One region of the Massilia sp. X63 genome, then DNA from elsewhere that is predicted to be linked to it. Evidence: predicted binding sites of a transcription regulator. Region 1 holds the regulator's gene; each other region holds the start of a gene.

What was found. Region 1 encodes FNR, which switches genes on or off when oxygen is low (the NO sensors DNR and NnrR bind a similar motif). Its sites were predicted from a motif close to TTGATNNNNATCAA; they were not measured.
Region 2: the regulator FNR is predicted to act here: its motif matches at 1,723-1,736, upstream of hemN (oxygen-independent coproporphyrinogen III oxidase).
Region 3: the regulator FNR is predicted to act here: its motif matches at 3,390-3,403, upstream of AB3347_RS05540 (KamA family radical SAM protein).

What each region holds. Positions count from the first base shown of each region.
Region 1 is NZ_JBFTEF010000030.1:65-5,050, reverse strand. It holds gene AB3347_RS25610 (cytochrome ubiquinol oxidase subunit I) at 1-89, opposite strand, end outside; gene AB3347_RS25605 (hypothetical protein) at 521-976, shown strand; gene AB3347_RS25600 (hypothetical protein) at 1,003-2,670, shown strand; gene fnr (fumarate/nitrate reduction transcriptional regulator Fnr) at 2,800-3,564, shown strand; gene AB3347_RS25590 (AraC family transcriptional regulator) at 3,575-4,333, shown strand; partial or broken gene AB3347_RS25585 (hypothetical protein) at 4,799-4,986, shown strand, end outside.
Region 2 is NZ_JBFTEF010000012.1:135,049-140,034, forward strand. It holds gene AB3347_RS20650 (methyl-accepting chemotaxis protein) at 113-1,687, shown strand; gene hemN (oxygen-independent coproporphyrinogen III oxidase) at 1,848-3,305, shown strand; gene AB3347_RS20660 (sulfite exporter TauE/SafE family protein) at 3,302-4,078, shown strand; gene AB3347_RS20665 (heavy metal translocating P-type ATPase) at 4,075-4,986, shown strand, end outside.
Region 3 is NZ_JBFTEF010000002.1:305,312-310,297, reverse strand. It holds gene AB3347_RS05555 (methyl-accepting chemotaxis protein) at 1-622, opposite strand, end outside; gene AB3347_RS05550 (cache domain-containing protein) at 659-1,117, opposite strand; gene AB3347_RS05545 (acyltransferase family protein) at 1,373-3,340, shown strand; gene AB3347_RS05540 (KamA family radical SAM protein) at 3,510-4,922, shown strand; gene AB3347_RS05535 (MFS transporter) at 4,968-4,986, shown strand, end outside.

The DNA.
Region 1 (4,986 bases):
CCAATCGTAATCGCCGGAAACAGGATGTGAAAGGACATGGTGAACGCGAACTGCAGGCGTGCCAGGTCCAAGGCGGACAAACCGAACATGCAGGGCCCCTTTTGTTCGTTGTACTGCGCGGTTTTACTGCGGCGGCGTGACCAGAATCTAGCATGCAGGCTGGGGCCGCACGTTTGGACGAGCAGAATTGATGCGCCAATGCGTCACCCCGGCGCCGGCCGGCCCCGGAGTGCGGCGACAACTGCACGACTGCGCCCAGGCAAAGGCAAAGGCTTTATAGCTTCCGAAATCTTTCTTTCTGCCAGAAAACCGGAAGCCACTGATCCATATTAATGACCCGTCAGATCGGTCCTAGGCCCCCGAAACACTCGACTATATTGGCTGACGATTCGGGCCCGGCAGCGCCAGATCCTGCGATCAGGCATGCCATCCAGCCCGCTATCCGGCGGCCCGGCCGGCACGTCTTGCGGCGCTGCGTGCCGGGTCATCCATCGATCGTCGATGTGAAAAGGAAATGGTCATGACGAACAACCAGATCAAGCAGGCAGCCGCGCGGCTGGCGCCCGGCGCCGGCGGCGCGGACATGCGCTTCGCTTCCTCGGCCGTGCCGACCGCGTTCGCGGAAGTCCGGCAGGACGTGGACGGAGGCGCCGTGCGGCAACTGTTCCAGCCTGCCGCAGCCGGCCCCGAACCCGAACTGAGCGGGACCGGCTTCACCTACCGCCACAACTGGGGCGCGCGCCGCGGCCAGTGGGTGCTGCGGCTCAACTGGTCGGCCATCGGCCCGCGCTCGCGGGTGCTGGTGGCGATCGGCGAAGGCGCCGCCGGCGGACCGGATGCCGGCAAGTTCATCGGCTCGGCGCGCTACACGGTCCACAACGTCGCGCCGCGCGCCGGCGGCGTCGACATCTGGGTGGACGTCGAATGGAGCAGCGACATCCTGCTCTACGTCGACTACCTCGTCGTCACTCCCTGACCCATCACAGCCACAAGGAGAACAGCATGTCGCCAAACGATCGTCTCGACCGGGACGCCGCCCTCAGCCTCGACCATCCGCGCACGACGGGCGATCCCGCCGTCTCCTCGGCCTACCAGGCGCCCTACGCCGAAGCCGAAGCGCAGGTGCAGGCCGGCGCAGCCAGCATCGCGCCCGCACTGTCCGGCAACGGCTTCACCTACCGCCATGACTGGGGCCTGCGGCGCGGCCAATGGGTGCTGCGCCTCAACTGGGACCAGATCGGCACCCGCTCGCAGGTCTTCGTGGCCATCGGCGAAGGCGCTCCCGGCGGCCCCGAGGCCGGCAAGTTCATCGGCTCGGCCCGCTACACCCTGCATAACGTGGCCCCGCGCGCCGGCGGCGTCGACATCTGGGTCGACATTGCGTGGGGCGCCGACATCCCGCTGTATGTCGACTACCTGATCGTCAACCCGAACGCGGCGCCCCCGGGCAATCGCACGGTGTCGGTCACGGTGCACCGCCACAGCAGCGTGGCCCTGAGCGATGCCGAGGCCGACCGGATCCTGGCCGACATGGGCGCCATCCTCCAGAACGACGACACCGGGCCGGACGTCGCCACCCCGGTCCAGTTCGTCCGCAACGGCGCGGTGCGGGTGCTGCCGGCCACGGTCCCGGGCACCATCCAGACCTCGGCCGACCTCACCGCCCTCCTGACGGCGGGCAGCGGGGTCAAGATCGTGCAGGCGATCCGCTGGTGCGGCGGCCCGGGCGACAGCATCATCGGCTGCGCCCCGGTCGGCAGCACCACGGTGAACGTGGCGGCGGTGCGCTTCACCGCCAACCAGGAAGGCCTGATCTGGGTGCACGAGTACGGCCACAACTGCGGCCTGCCGCATCGCACCGACGACCCGCGCGCGGTCATGTACCCCTCGGTGGGCGTCGACCACAACGTGGTCAATGGCACCGAGTCGGCCGCCTACCTGGCCGGCCCGCTCAGCATCGACGGCAAGGAAGTGATGCCTGCCGGCGGCTGCTCCTGCGGCGCCGGCGGCCTGCAGGCGCCAAGCGACGTGCGCGACTTCGTGTCCCAGCACTGGATCGAAGGGGTGCCCTACGAGCTGGCCTCGCAATATACCGAGAAGGACGCCAGGCTACTGCTCGACTGGCTGGTCAACGAGCCGGAACGGCACGAGGAGTTCCTGCCGCAGATCGTGGCCACGCTCGGCTACATCGGCAGCACGATCGCGGTCCAGCCAATGATCGACTTCGTGCGCAGCCAGCGCAGCGGCCGCGCGGTGTTCAACGCTAAGAACGCCGCCCTGCTGCGCCTGGGCGACCTGGCCAACTTGTCCGGCAGCCAGGCCGCGGTCGGCTTCCTGAAGCAGGTGGCGGGCGACATGGCGCTGGCGCGCAGCCTGGCGGCCCCGCAGGCGAAGCAGGAAGCGTCCGAGGCCGCCAAGGCCGGCGCCGCGGTGGTCGCGCCGAGCGCCGAGACCCTGGCGGCCGAACTGGCGGTGTCCGCGACCTTCGGCCTGGCCCTGGCCGGCACGACCGAGTCCCAGCGGGCGGTCGAGTCGTTCAAGGCCGATCCGGACGCCTTTGCTTCGGTCAACCAGGCGGCCGGAGAGGCCGCGCAGATCGCCGCCACCGTGCGCGCCAAGGGCCGGGAGGCGTACTACAAAATGAAGGCTGAGCAACGGCACCACCTGTAAGCGCCTGCGCCGTCCGGCAGCTGGAAGGTGGCCGGCCAGGCCGGCCACCTTCTTCCCTCCGGAAAATGAAAGCCCAGAAGCCGAACAGCCGTCTATAATGGCTGCGTCAGCAATCCGCCTTTTTCCGAAATGAGCCATCCCATCTCCCTTCCGGGCGAGGCGCCGATCAGCATCCAGGCCCTCAAGACCAGCTGCAGCGCCTGCAGCATGCACCAGCTGTGCCTGCCGATGGGCCTCGAAGATGCGGACATCAACCGCCTCGACCAGATCATCGGCCGCCGCCGCCGCCTCGTGCGCGACGAGCGCCTGTACGCCATGGGCGAGCCCTTCCGCAACCTGTACGCGGTGCGCTTCGGCCACTTCAAGACCTACCAGGTGAACGCCGCCGGCGAAGCCCAGATCACCGGCTTCCAGATGGCCGGCGAACTGCTGGGCATGGACGCCATCAGCGGCACCCACCACTGCGACGCCGTGGCCCTGGAAGACAGCGAGGTGTGCGAGATCCCGTTCGTGCGCCTGGAAGAGCTGTTCGGCCACGTGCCGGCCCTGCTGCGCCACTTCCACCGCATCATGAGCCAGGAAATCACGCGCGAACAGAACGTGATGCTACTTCTCGGCAACATGCGTGCCGAGCAGCGCTTCGCGGTGTTCCTGGTCAACCTGTCGGCGCGCTACGCGGCGCGCGGCTACTCGCCGAGCAGCTTCCAGCTGCGCATGTCGCGCGAAGACATCGGCAACTACCTCGGCCTGACCATCGAAAGCGTCAGCCGCCTGCTGTCGCGCTTCAAGAAGCAGGGCTGGCTGCAGGTGGACAAGCGCGAAGTCACCCTGCTCGACCCAGTCAGGCTCAAGGCCCTGGCAGCCGGCACCGAGGTCTGCAGCCCGATGGGCTGACGCGGCCGGCATGTCCGCCTCGCCCCTGCTCGACCTGCACGTTCGCAGCTACGGCCAGACGCGGCTCGCCGACCGCCACGACTATGCCCAGCTGGTGCTGCCCCTCAAGGGCGAAGTCGCGCTCGAGATCGCCGGCCGCCAGGGGCGGCTCGATCCACTCCACGGCGCCGTGGTCGCGCCGGGCGCCTGGCACTCGCAATACAGCGCCGGCGCCAACCAGTCCCTGATCCTCGATGTCGGCGCGGCCAATCTCGAACAAGGTCCGTGGCAGCGCCTGCTCGAGCGCCCCTTCACCGCCATCGGCCCCGCCGCCCGCAAGCTGGTCGAATTCATGGGCATCCTGGCCGCCGCCCAGCCGCCCGCGCCCCCGGTACTGGCCGGCTGGACCCCGCTGCTGCTCGATACCCTGACCGTCGGCGCGCCGCAGCCGGCTTCGCGCCTGGCCGCGCTGCTGGCGCGCATCGAGGCCGAACCCGGCCTGCCCTGGAGCACCGAGCGCATGGCGCGTACCGCCGGCCTGAGCGTGAGCCGCCTGCACGCCCTGTTCCGCCTCGAACACGACTGCACCCCGGGCGACTGGCTGCTCGGCTGCCGCCTGCGGCGCGCCTGCGAGTGGCTGGCAGGCACCGACCGGCCGCTGGCCGAGATCGCGCTGGCCGCCGGGTTCTCGGAACAGAGCGCCCTCACGCGCGCCATGCGGCGCACCATGGACACCACGCCGGCGGCGTACCGGCGCGCGCATTTCCGCACCGGATGGCCTGAGCGCTAGCGCCCGCCGGGCCGTGCAGCGGGCGTCATGGCCGGCCTGCCTGCCCTTCCAGCCATGCCAGGCTCCTCCGATGCGCCCCCTCCATTGCATCGCACAGCGATTGGGCCTGCTGCCAGTTCACCCTGTGTTCACGAAACGTCGGTGCGTCGACCGTCCAGTCCACCCCGGCAGCGTAAATCGAGAAGTAGCCGAGGTAGCCGCTGTCCGGGGCAAGGCGTGCCGACGTGATAATCGTAAAACCGGTACTGGAACAAGGGACCATAGTAAGTTTCATCAGTTGGATGACGGCGCCAGGGCATCCGGCCGGCCGGCGTAAAGCATGGAATCTTCATGGTCCGGGCAGCGTGGCCGGCTCGCATTCGAGAAGTCCGCCGGCATCGACTTGTCGTCGACGATCAGGATGCGGTGCTTCGGATCCCGGCAATCATGACATCCTGAATCAATTGTGAAGTTGCTCAGCGTATCATGAATACAAAAGTCCGCCAGGAAACTTTGCGCTTATTTCTACGACGGATGTGTGGCTTTTTTTACGACATGACAGCACGCGGAAGCGGCTGGATTCCGATCGTTCGCGTGCATGCACATGGGGGAATGGGAAGGCGCTGTCCTCCTTCGCTATGGATGAGGTTTGAACTGCTGAGCTGTTTCATGGT
Region 2 (4,986 bases), on a different contig from region 1:
TTCGGGTAATGCAGGGCTTTCTGACAAATTTGATGCAGGTCAAAAAAATTGACAGGACCGCTGCTTAGAATCGTGCGGTAAAATTTGCCGTTGGGCAACTAGGAGAAGCGTCGTGAGAAGTAACCTGCCGGTCACCGGCATCGAATACCTGTTAAAAGAAGGCCAGTCCATTGTCTCGAAGACCGACACCAAGGGCCGAATCACCTACGTGAACCCGAGTTTCGTCGAAGTCAGCGGTTTCGAGGAGCACGAGCTGCTCGGCAAGGCACACAATATGGTGCGCCATCCGGACATGCCGCCCGAGGCCTTCGCCGACCTGTGGGCCACGCTGCAGTCCGGCGAGCCGTGGACCGGCCTGGTCAAGAACCGGCGCAAGAACGGCGACTTCTATTGGGTGGTGGCGAACGTGGTGCCGATCAAGCAGGGCGGGCACGTGAGCGGTTACATGTCGGTGCGTACCGCGCCCACCCGCGAGCAGGTGGCGGCGGCGAGCGAGTTGTACCGCAAGTTCCGGGCCGGCGAAGCGCGCGGCCTGACGATCCGCCGCGGCGCCGTGGCGCACCTCGGCTGGCGCGCCCGCCTGGATGGGCTGCGCAACCTGTCGCTGTCGCGCCGCCTCGCCATCCTGATGGGCGGCCAGGCGGCCCTGGTGGCGGGCCTCGGCATCGCCGCCGACGGCCTGGCCTGGCAAGTGCTGGCCGGGGCCGGCGTGCTGGCGACGCTGGCGGCCTGGGCCGAGCTGCAGCGCAGCATCGCCCGTCCCCTGCACCAAGCCACCGCCGCCGTCTACGCGCTGGCCGGCGGCGACCTGGCCCATCCCTGCGAAGCGGGCGACGCTGGACGCAACGACGAGATCGGACGGCTGCAGCTGGCGCTGCGCCAGCTGAACGTCAACCTGAAGGCGATCGTCGGCGACGTCCGCCGCAACGTCGCCTCGATCGAGCATGCGACCCGCGAGATCGCTTCCGGCAACGGCGACCTGGCCAGCCGCACCGAGGCCCAGGCCGCCAGCCTGGAGCAGACCGCCAGCAGCCTGGCGCAGATCGCGGCGGCGGCCGGCCAGAACACCGACAGCGCGGTGCGCGCCGACGGGCTGGTGGTGGCGGCGTCCGGCGTGGCGGGACGCGGCGGCCAGGCGGTCGGGCGGGTGGGCGACACCATGCAGCGGATCAGCACCTCGGCCACCCGGATCGTGGACATCATCGGCCTGATCGACGGCATCGCCTTCCAGACCAACATCCTGGCGCTGAATGCCGCGGTGGAGGCGGCCAGGGCCGGCGAACAGGGGCGCGGCTTCGCCGTGGTTGCGGGCGAGGTGCGCAGCCTGGCGCAGCGCTCGGCCGCCGCCGCCAAGGAGATCAAGGCCCTGATCGAAGCCTCGGTGCAGCAGGTCGGCGAGGGCAATGTGCTGGTCGACGACGCCGGCCAGACCATGCGCGAAGTGGTGGACGCGGTGCGCGAGGCGGCGGCGATCATGGGCGACATCACCGGCGCCAGCCGCGAGCAGGGCAGCGGCATCGCCGAGGTCAATGCGGCCATGACCCGGCTCGACCTCATTACGCGCGAGAACGCCGCCCTGGTCGAGGAGTCGGCAAATGCCTCGGCCAGCGTGGCCGACGAGGCCCACCAGCTGGTGCAGGCGCTGTCGGTGTTCCAGTTCGAGGAGCGCGCCCTGGTCCGCCGCTGAAGGCAGCGTTCGCGTCTGGATAGACTCCACCGTATTTGATGCAAGTCAAGGATTTAGGCGACGCTGATCAATAAACTGCCTGCTATTCGAGCCGGTTTGCATTACCGCAAACCGGCAGCAGCAGGAGCAAATTGACATGCACGCAACAGCGTTTCCGGCCATGGGCAAGACCGTGGTTCCAATCCAGGCCCATCCGGCAACCGACCCGGCGGCCGCACATTCCGCCATTCCCACCGTCGAGGTCGACACCGACCTGCTCAAGCGGCTCGGCAAGAACGGCCCGCGCTATACCTCCTATCCGACCGCCGACCGTTTCAGCGAGGAATTCGGCTACCGCGACTACCTGCACGCCGTGGCCGGCCTGCTGACCCGCGGCGGCGCCCGCCCGCTGTCGCTGTACCTGCACATCCCGTTCTGCGACACGGTCTGCTACTACTGCGCCTGCAACAAGATCGTCACCAAGCGCCGCGACAAGGCCGCCACCTACCTGTCCTACCTGAAGCGCGAGATCGCCATGCAGGCCGCCCTGTTCGGCGGCATGAACGAGGTCGAGCAGCTGCACTTCGGCGGCGGCACCCCGACCTACCTGTCGGACGCGCAGATGGACGACCTGATGGCCCACCTGCGCCGCAGCTTCCGCTTCGCGCCCGACGAACAGGGCGAATACTCGATCGAGGTCGATCCGCGCACGGTCTCGCCGGAACGCGTGCATACCCTGCGCCGCCAGGGCTTCAACCGCATCAGCCTGGGCGTGCAGGACTTCGACCCCGAGGTGCAGCGCGCCGTCAACCGCGTCCAGCCCGAGCTTGAGACCCGCGCGGTGATCGACGCCGCGCGCGCCGCCGGTTTCCGCTCGGTGAGCATCGACCTGATCTACGGCCTGCCGAAGCAGACCCTGGAGACGATGCGGCAGACCCTCGACAAGGTGGTCGCGGCCGGCCCGGACCGCATCGCCGTCTACCACTACGCCCACATGCCGCACCTGTTCAAGCCGCAGCGCCGCATCGTCGAAGCCGACATGCCGTCCAGCGACACCAAGCTGCAGATGCTCCAGCTGTGCATCGAGCGCCTGGGCGCGGCCGGCTACGTGTACATCGGCATGGACCATTTCGCCCGACCCGACGACGATCTCGCCGTGGCCCAGCGCCACGGCCACCTGCACCGCAACTTCCAGGGCTACTCGACCCATGCCGACACCGACCTGGTGGCCTGCGGCGTGTCGGCCATCGGCTCGGTGGGCGCCACCTACAGCCAGAACGTCAAGACCCTCGAGGAATACTACGACCTGCTCGACCAGAACGAGCTGCCGGTGGCGCGCGGCATCCGCCTCGGCATGGACGACGCGCTGCGCCGCAGCCTGATCCAGAAGCTGATGTGCCAGTTCGAGGTGTCGATCCCGGCGCTGGAGCAGGCCTTTCCGATCGTGTTCAAGGATTACTTCGCCGCCGAGCTGGCGCAGCTGCGCCAGCTGGAAGCGGACGGCCTGGTGACCGTCGGCCCGGAATGGCTGACCGTGACCATGAAAGGGCGGCTCCTGATCCGCAACGTGTGCATGGTGTTCGACCGCTACCTGGCGGCGGCCCGCGCGGCCGGTCCGCGGCATTCGCAGACCGTATGAACGTCAGTTTGTTCCCGGTGTTCCTGGTCGGCCTGGCCGGCAGCGTCCATTGCGCCGGCATGTGCGGCGGCATCGTGGGCGCGCTGTCGGTCGCGCGCGGCCCGGTCGCGGCGCCCGCCTTCCCCGTGCCGGTGCGCACGGTCCCGGTGCGCTCGCTGGCGCCGGTGGCGCACGTCGCCGCCTACAACGCCGGGCGCATCGCCAGCTACGCCACCGCCGGCGCCCTGGCGGGCGGGCTCGCCGGCAGCGTCGCCGGCCTGGCCAGCTTGCCGGCGCTGCAGTCCGGCGCCTATGTGCTGGCCAACCTGATGCTGGTGGCGCTGGGACTGTACCTGATGGATGCCTGGCGCGGCCTGGCGGTGCTGGAGCAGGGCGGGCAGGCGCTGTGGCGCCATGTCAGCCCGCTGCTGCGCCGGCTCGGTCCCGGCACCACGCCGGGGCGCATGTTCGCGGCCGGCGCGCTGTGGGGCTGGCTGCCCTGCGGGATGGTGTACAGCATGCTGGTGACGGCCATGCTGAGTGGTTCCGCGCTGGGCGGCGCCGGGGTGATGCTGGCCTTCGGGCTCGGCACGCTGCCGATGCTGGCGGCGATCGGGCTGGCCGGCGTGAAGCTGCGCTCGCTGTTCCGGATGCACCGGGTGCGCCTGGTATGCGGCCTGGTGATCCTCGCGTTCGGCCTGCTCGGCCTGGCGCGCGTCGCCGGGGGCTCGGCCGCCGGCGTTCCGGCGCACTGGATCGACGTGCTGTGCATCACCCAGGGAGCCGGGGCGTGAGCGCCGTGCTCGCCGCAGCCGCGGCGCCGGGCGCCAAGGGCAATGTCGACCAGGGCGCCGCCGGCGACATGGCGGCGGGCGGCTGCTTCCACTGCGGCGCGCCGGTCCCCAAGGGCAGCCGCTGGCAGGCCCAGGTCGACGGCGCGGCGCGCAGCATGTGCTGCCCCGGCTGCGCCGCCGCAGCCGAGGCCATCGTCGGCGGCGGCTTCGCCGATTACTACCTCGCGCGCACCGAATATGCCGCCTCGGTCGCCGCGGCCGCCACCATGCAGGACGAACCCGAGCTGGCGCTGTTCGACCAGCAGGACCTGCAGGGCGAGGGCAGTTTCTCGATCGAAGGCGTGCGCTGCGGCGCCTGCGTCTGGCTGGTCGAGCGCCGCCTGGGCCAGTTGGCGGGCGTGCAGGAAGTCTCGCTCAACGTCGCCACCGGGCGAGTCTTCGTGCGCTGGGACCCGGCCTTGTGCCGTCCCAGCGCGATCGTGCGCGCGCTGCGCGCGATCGGCTACAACGCGGCTCCGTATGACGTGCAGCGCCACGACCAGGGTCTGGAGCGCGCGCGCCGCCGCCTGTTCCGCCAGCTGTTCGTGGCCGGCCTGGCAATGATGCAGGTGATGATGTATGCGGTGCCGGTCTACCTGGCCGAGGACGGCACCATGGACGCCGACATGCGCGCGCTGATGGGCTGGGCTTCGTTCGCGCTGACCCTGCCGGCCGTGTTCTATTCGGCGCTGCCCTTTTTCGCGGGCGCCTGGCGCGACCTGAGGCGTGGCGTGCCGGGCATGGACGTGCCGGTGGCGCTGGGCATCGCGGCCGCGTTCGCCGGCAGCTGCGTCAGCCTGGTGTCCGGGAAGGGCGACGTCTACTTCGACTCGATCACGATGTTCGTGTTCCTGCTGCTCGGCAGCCGC
Region 3 (4,986 bases), on a different contig from region 1:
TCGTCACCGTCAGCGACAGCCCGATCGACAGCAGCACCAGGCCGGCCATGGTGATCCCGAGCGTGTGGAATTCGGCATTGGCGGCGGCGTGCGCCTCGACGCTCAGCTTCTTTTCCAGGGCGGCCAGGTTCTGCAGGCCGCTGTCGAGCGCCACGAACTGTTTCTCGGCCTTCTGCATCGAGTTGGTGGCGATCGACTGGTCGACCTGGGCCAGCTCGATGGTCTCGCCCACCAGCTTGCGGTAGCTGGCCAGCGCCGCCAGCGAATTCTCGATCGGCGTGCGCTCGGACGGTTCGGCGAGCTTGGCCAGCTCGCCGAGCTTGGTGCCGATCGCCGCATGTTTCTTGTAGATGTCGGCGGTCAGGGCGTCCAGGCGTTCTTTTGCAAAGCTGCCGTTCACCCAGGCCAGCAACTGGTAGATGTTGGCATGTGCGAAGCGCGCTTCACCCGCCACGTCGGCCACGGCCTGTAGGCGCGCGGCGCGCACCTGCACCATGTGCTCGAGCGAGGCGTTCTGGCGCACCATGCCGTAATAGGCGCCCGCCGACAGCATCGTCAGCAGCACCAGCACCAGGCCCGGGGCCAGCAGGAGTTTCGGGCCGATCCTCAGTTTGTTCAGCATGCTTTGACTCCGGGCGTGGACGGGTGGTGACCGGGATTATTTCTTGTAGATGCCGACTTCCAGCACCACGTCGTCGACCCGCTGGATGAAGGTGGTCTTCGGCTCGATCTTGCCGCTGGTCGGGTTCTTGTACTGGTAGTCGACCCAGCCCTTGCCCTTGGCGGCAGCCAGCTCGATGATCTCGCGGCGGTACTTCTTGCCGTTCGCGTCCGGCACGTCGGTCAGGTCCTTGCCGACGATCGAGGGGTTGTAGGGGTGGGCCAGCACGATGCCGGTCTTCAGGTCGCGGATGTCCATGTACAGCTCGCCCTGGACGTATTCCGCATCCTTGGCATTGATGCGTTTCATCATCTCATCCTTGCCCTTGGCCTTGACCAGGGCCACGCCGCGCTCGACCATCGCGATGGCGTCCTTCTCGGTCGGGCTGTTGGCAAGGGCAGGGACGGCGGCGATGGCCAGGCACAGGGCAGCGGCGGTAGTGGCGAACAGTTTCATGTTGACTCCTCAGTTGGAATGTTCTGGGACCAATATTGCTAAAGTGCATTGGCAAATGTACCGGGCTGGGATTGGTAGTAATTGCGATGGCGCAATGGCCTTGCGCAGCGTCGTAGGAAGGTTTCACATTGGTGTCAGTCAATGCCGACCCTTTCCTCATTCGGCACCCTTGGAAAGATGTGTTGGTTTTCAGTACAAATGTTGTTCTTATGAAATTTACTAATGTAAAATCGATAGTTTTGTTGACGAGTTAGCATGAAGCTAGAGAAACAGATTCCTTACGGGGATTCGCCTGCGCCTGCTGGCCCCACGCACCTGGCCTACCGGCGCGACATCGACGGCCTGCGCGCCATCGCCGTGCTGGCGGTGGTCTTGTTCCACGCCTTCCCCACCGTCCTGCGCGGCGGCTTCATCGGCGTCGACATCTTCTTCGTCATCTCGGGCTTCCTGATCTCGAGCATCCTGCTGCGCGAGCTCCAGCATGGAACGTTCAGCTTTGCCGGCTTCTATGCGCGCCGCGTGCGCCGCATCTTCCCGGCCCTGGTGCTGGTGCTGGCGGCCTGCCTGGCCTTCGGCTGGCTGGCCCTGTTCCCCGACGAATACCAGCAGCTCGGCAAGCACGTGGTCGGCGGCGCCGGCTTCGCCGCCAATTTCTTCTACTGGGCCCAGGTTGGCTACTTCGACACCGCGGCCGACACCAAGCCGCTGCTGCACCTGTGGTCGCTCGGCATCGAGGAACAGTTCTATATCCTGTGGCCGGTGATCCTGCTGCTGGGCTGGCGCCTGCGCGCCAACCTGTTCGCGGTGGCGGCCATACTGGCGCTGGCGTCCTTCGCACTCAACGTCGGCGGCATCGCCGGCCATCCCACCGCCACCTTCTATTCCCCGGCCAGCCGCGCCTGGGAACTGCTGCTGGGCGCAGGCCTGGCCTGCCTGCATGCGCGTGCCTCCGCCGCAAGCCGGCGCCTGCCGGTCCCCGGTCCGAACCTGCTGTCCTGGCTGGGCGTGGCGCTGCTGGCCGCGGGCCTGGCGTCCATCACGCGCGCCAGCCAGTTCCCCGGCTGGTATGCGCTGCTGCCGGCGCTGGGCGCGCTGCTGCTGATCGCCGCCGGGCCGCAGGCCTGGTTCAACCGCGTGGTGCTGTCGAACCGCCCCATGGTATGGGTCGGGCTGGTCAGCTACCCGCTCTACCTGTGGCACTGGCCGCTGCTGTCCTTCGCCCAGATCATCGAATCGCGCGAGCCGGCGCCCGCAATCCGCGCCGGGGCGGTGCTGCTGGCGCTGCTGCTGGCCTGGCTGACCTACCGTGTGGTGGAACGCCCGCTGCGCGGCGGCGCCGCGCGCTGGAAGGTCGCGCTGCTGTCGGTGCTGATGGCAGCCTGCGCCGCGGTTGCCGGCTACATCTACCTGAACGAAGGCCTGCCGACCCGCAAGGTGGTGCAGGACAACCTGGCCAACCAGAAGGCGCTGGTGGTGGTCGAGGACAAGGCCAACGCCGCGGCCTGCAAGAAGCGCTACGGCTTCGATTCGATGTACGAGTACTGCCTGCAGGCCGATGCGGTGAAGGATCCGACCGTGGTGCTGCTCGGCGACAGCCATGCCTACCACGTGGTCGCCGGCCTGACGAAGTATTACGGCAGCGTGGGCGAGAACCTGCTGATGCTGGGCACCCGCCACCCGTACTGGGGCCTCGATCCCGAGGCCGATCCCTACCAGCAGGCAACCCAGCCGATGCTGGAACTGGCCCTCGGCATGCCCTCGGTGAAGACCGTGGTGTTCTCGACCCACCTGCGGTTCGGGACCAATCCCGACCAGCGTGTCTGGGTGGACGCCGCGCGCGACACCTTCCGCCGCTTCATCGCGGCCGGCAAGCAGGTGATCTTCATGAACGACGTGCCGATCATCGGCTTCGACCCGCGCTCGTGCATCAAGCGCGCCGGCGTCGCTTCGTCGGCCACGCGGGTGCCCTGCGCGATCACGCGCGCCGAATGGGAACAGCAGGTCGTCCAGCATCGCCAGGTGCTGGCTGGATTCGCGCGGGAGTTCCCGCAGATCGCCTGGTTCGATTCGTCCACTGCGCTGTGCGACAACCATCGCTGCCAGGCCATGATCGACGGGCGCCTGATGTACCGCGACGCCAATCACCTGAGCTATGAGGGCGACCTGCTGGTGGGCTCGCACTTCGCCGAGTGGATGCGGCAACGGGCGCTGTCCAATCATTGACCCGTTCTGAGTCTTCATTGTTTTAGCTCCCGCTATAGGAACAATCTGATTGATTGACGGCAATTTTCCATGATTTCCACCGCGTAAGATGAATTCTTCCCGGCAACGCTGCACTTGTGCGCTCGCTGTCAGCCGGTTCTTTCATCCCCACGTATCCTGGAGAATTCCCGTGACCACGACCGAATCGACGCCCTCCAAGTTCAAGCCCTATACCCGGCAGACGATCCACACGGCGCGCCAATGGCAATGGCTGACGCCGGAGCTGCAGGAAGCGGTGCAGGTGGTGTCCCACGTACTGCCGTTCCGCGTGAACGCCTACGTGCTGGAGGAGCTGATCGACTGGGACAAGGTGCCGGACGATCCGATCTACCGGCTCACCTTCCCGCACCGCGACATGCTGCCGTCGAACGAATACGCGCAGCTGCGCGACCTGGTGCTGTACAAGAAGGACGAGGCGGCCATCGCCAGGCTGGTGCATGGCATCCGCATGCGCATGAACCCGCACCCGGCCGGGCAGATGACGCACAACGTGCCGCGCGTGAACGATGCGCCGCTCAAGGGCCTGCAGCACAAGTACAAGGAAACCGTGCTGTTCTTTCCGAGCTCTGGCCAGACCTGCCACGCCTACTGCACCTTCTGCTTCCGCTGGCCCCAGTTCGTCGGCATGGACGACATGAAGTTCGATGCGCGCGAGTCCAGCGAGCTGGTGTCCTACCTCGAGACCCATCCCGACGTGACCGACGTCTTGATCACCGGCGGCGACCCGATGATCATGAACACGCGTTCGCTGGCCGAGTTCCTCGAACCGCTGCTCGAACCCAACCTGGCCCACATCCAGAACATCCGCATCGGCACCAAGTCGGTAGCCTACTGGCCGCAGCGCTTCGTGTCGGACAAGGACAGCGACGACCTGATGCGCCTGTTCGAGAAGGTGGTCAGGTCCGGCAAGAACCTCGCGATCATGGGCCACTACAACCATGCGGTCGAGCTGCGCCATCCGATCGCCCAGCAGGCGGTCAAGCGCATCGTCGGCACCGGCGCCACGCTGCGCATGCAGGGCCCGCTGATCCGCCACATCAACGAAGACCCGAAGAGCTGGGCCGAGCTGTGGACCACCGGCGTGCGCCTGGGCGCCATCCCGTACTACATGTTCGTCGAGCGCGACACCGGCCCGCGCGACTACTTCGCGCTGCCGCTGGCGCGCGCGCACGAGATCTTCCAGGAGGCCTATTCCATGGTGTCGGGCCTGTCGCGCACCGTGCGCGGTCCGTCGATGAGCGCCTTCCCCGGCAAGGTGGTGATCGACGGCGTGGTCACGATCAACGGCGAAAAGCTGTTCGCGCTGCAGTTCCTGCAGGCGCGCAATCCGGAATGGGTGCGCCGCCCCTTCTTCGCCAAGTACGATCCGGACGCCACCTGGCTCGACCACCTCAAGCCGGCCTTCGGCCGCGACAAATTCTTCTTCGAGCAGGAGAGCGGCGGTCCCCTGCGCGGCCCGGGCGGGCGCGTGATTCCTCTGGTGCCGGCGGGGCAGGGCAGCGACGGCAAGCCCGGCGATCACTGCGCCCAGGACGCGGCCTGAGACCAGACCGGACACGCTCCCCGGGAACCGATCGAGACCTGGCCCATGCAGGACTCCGCCACCA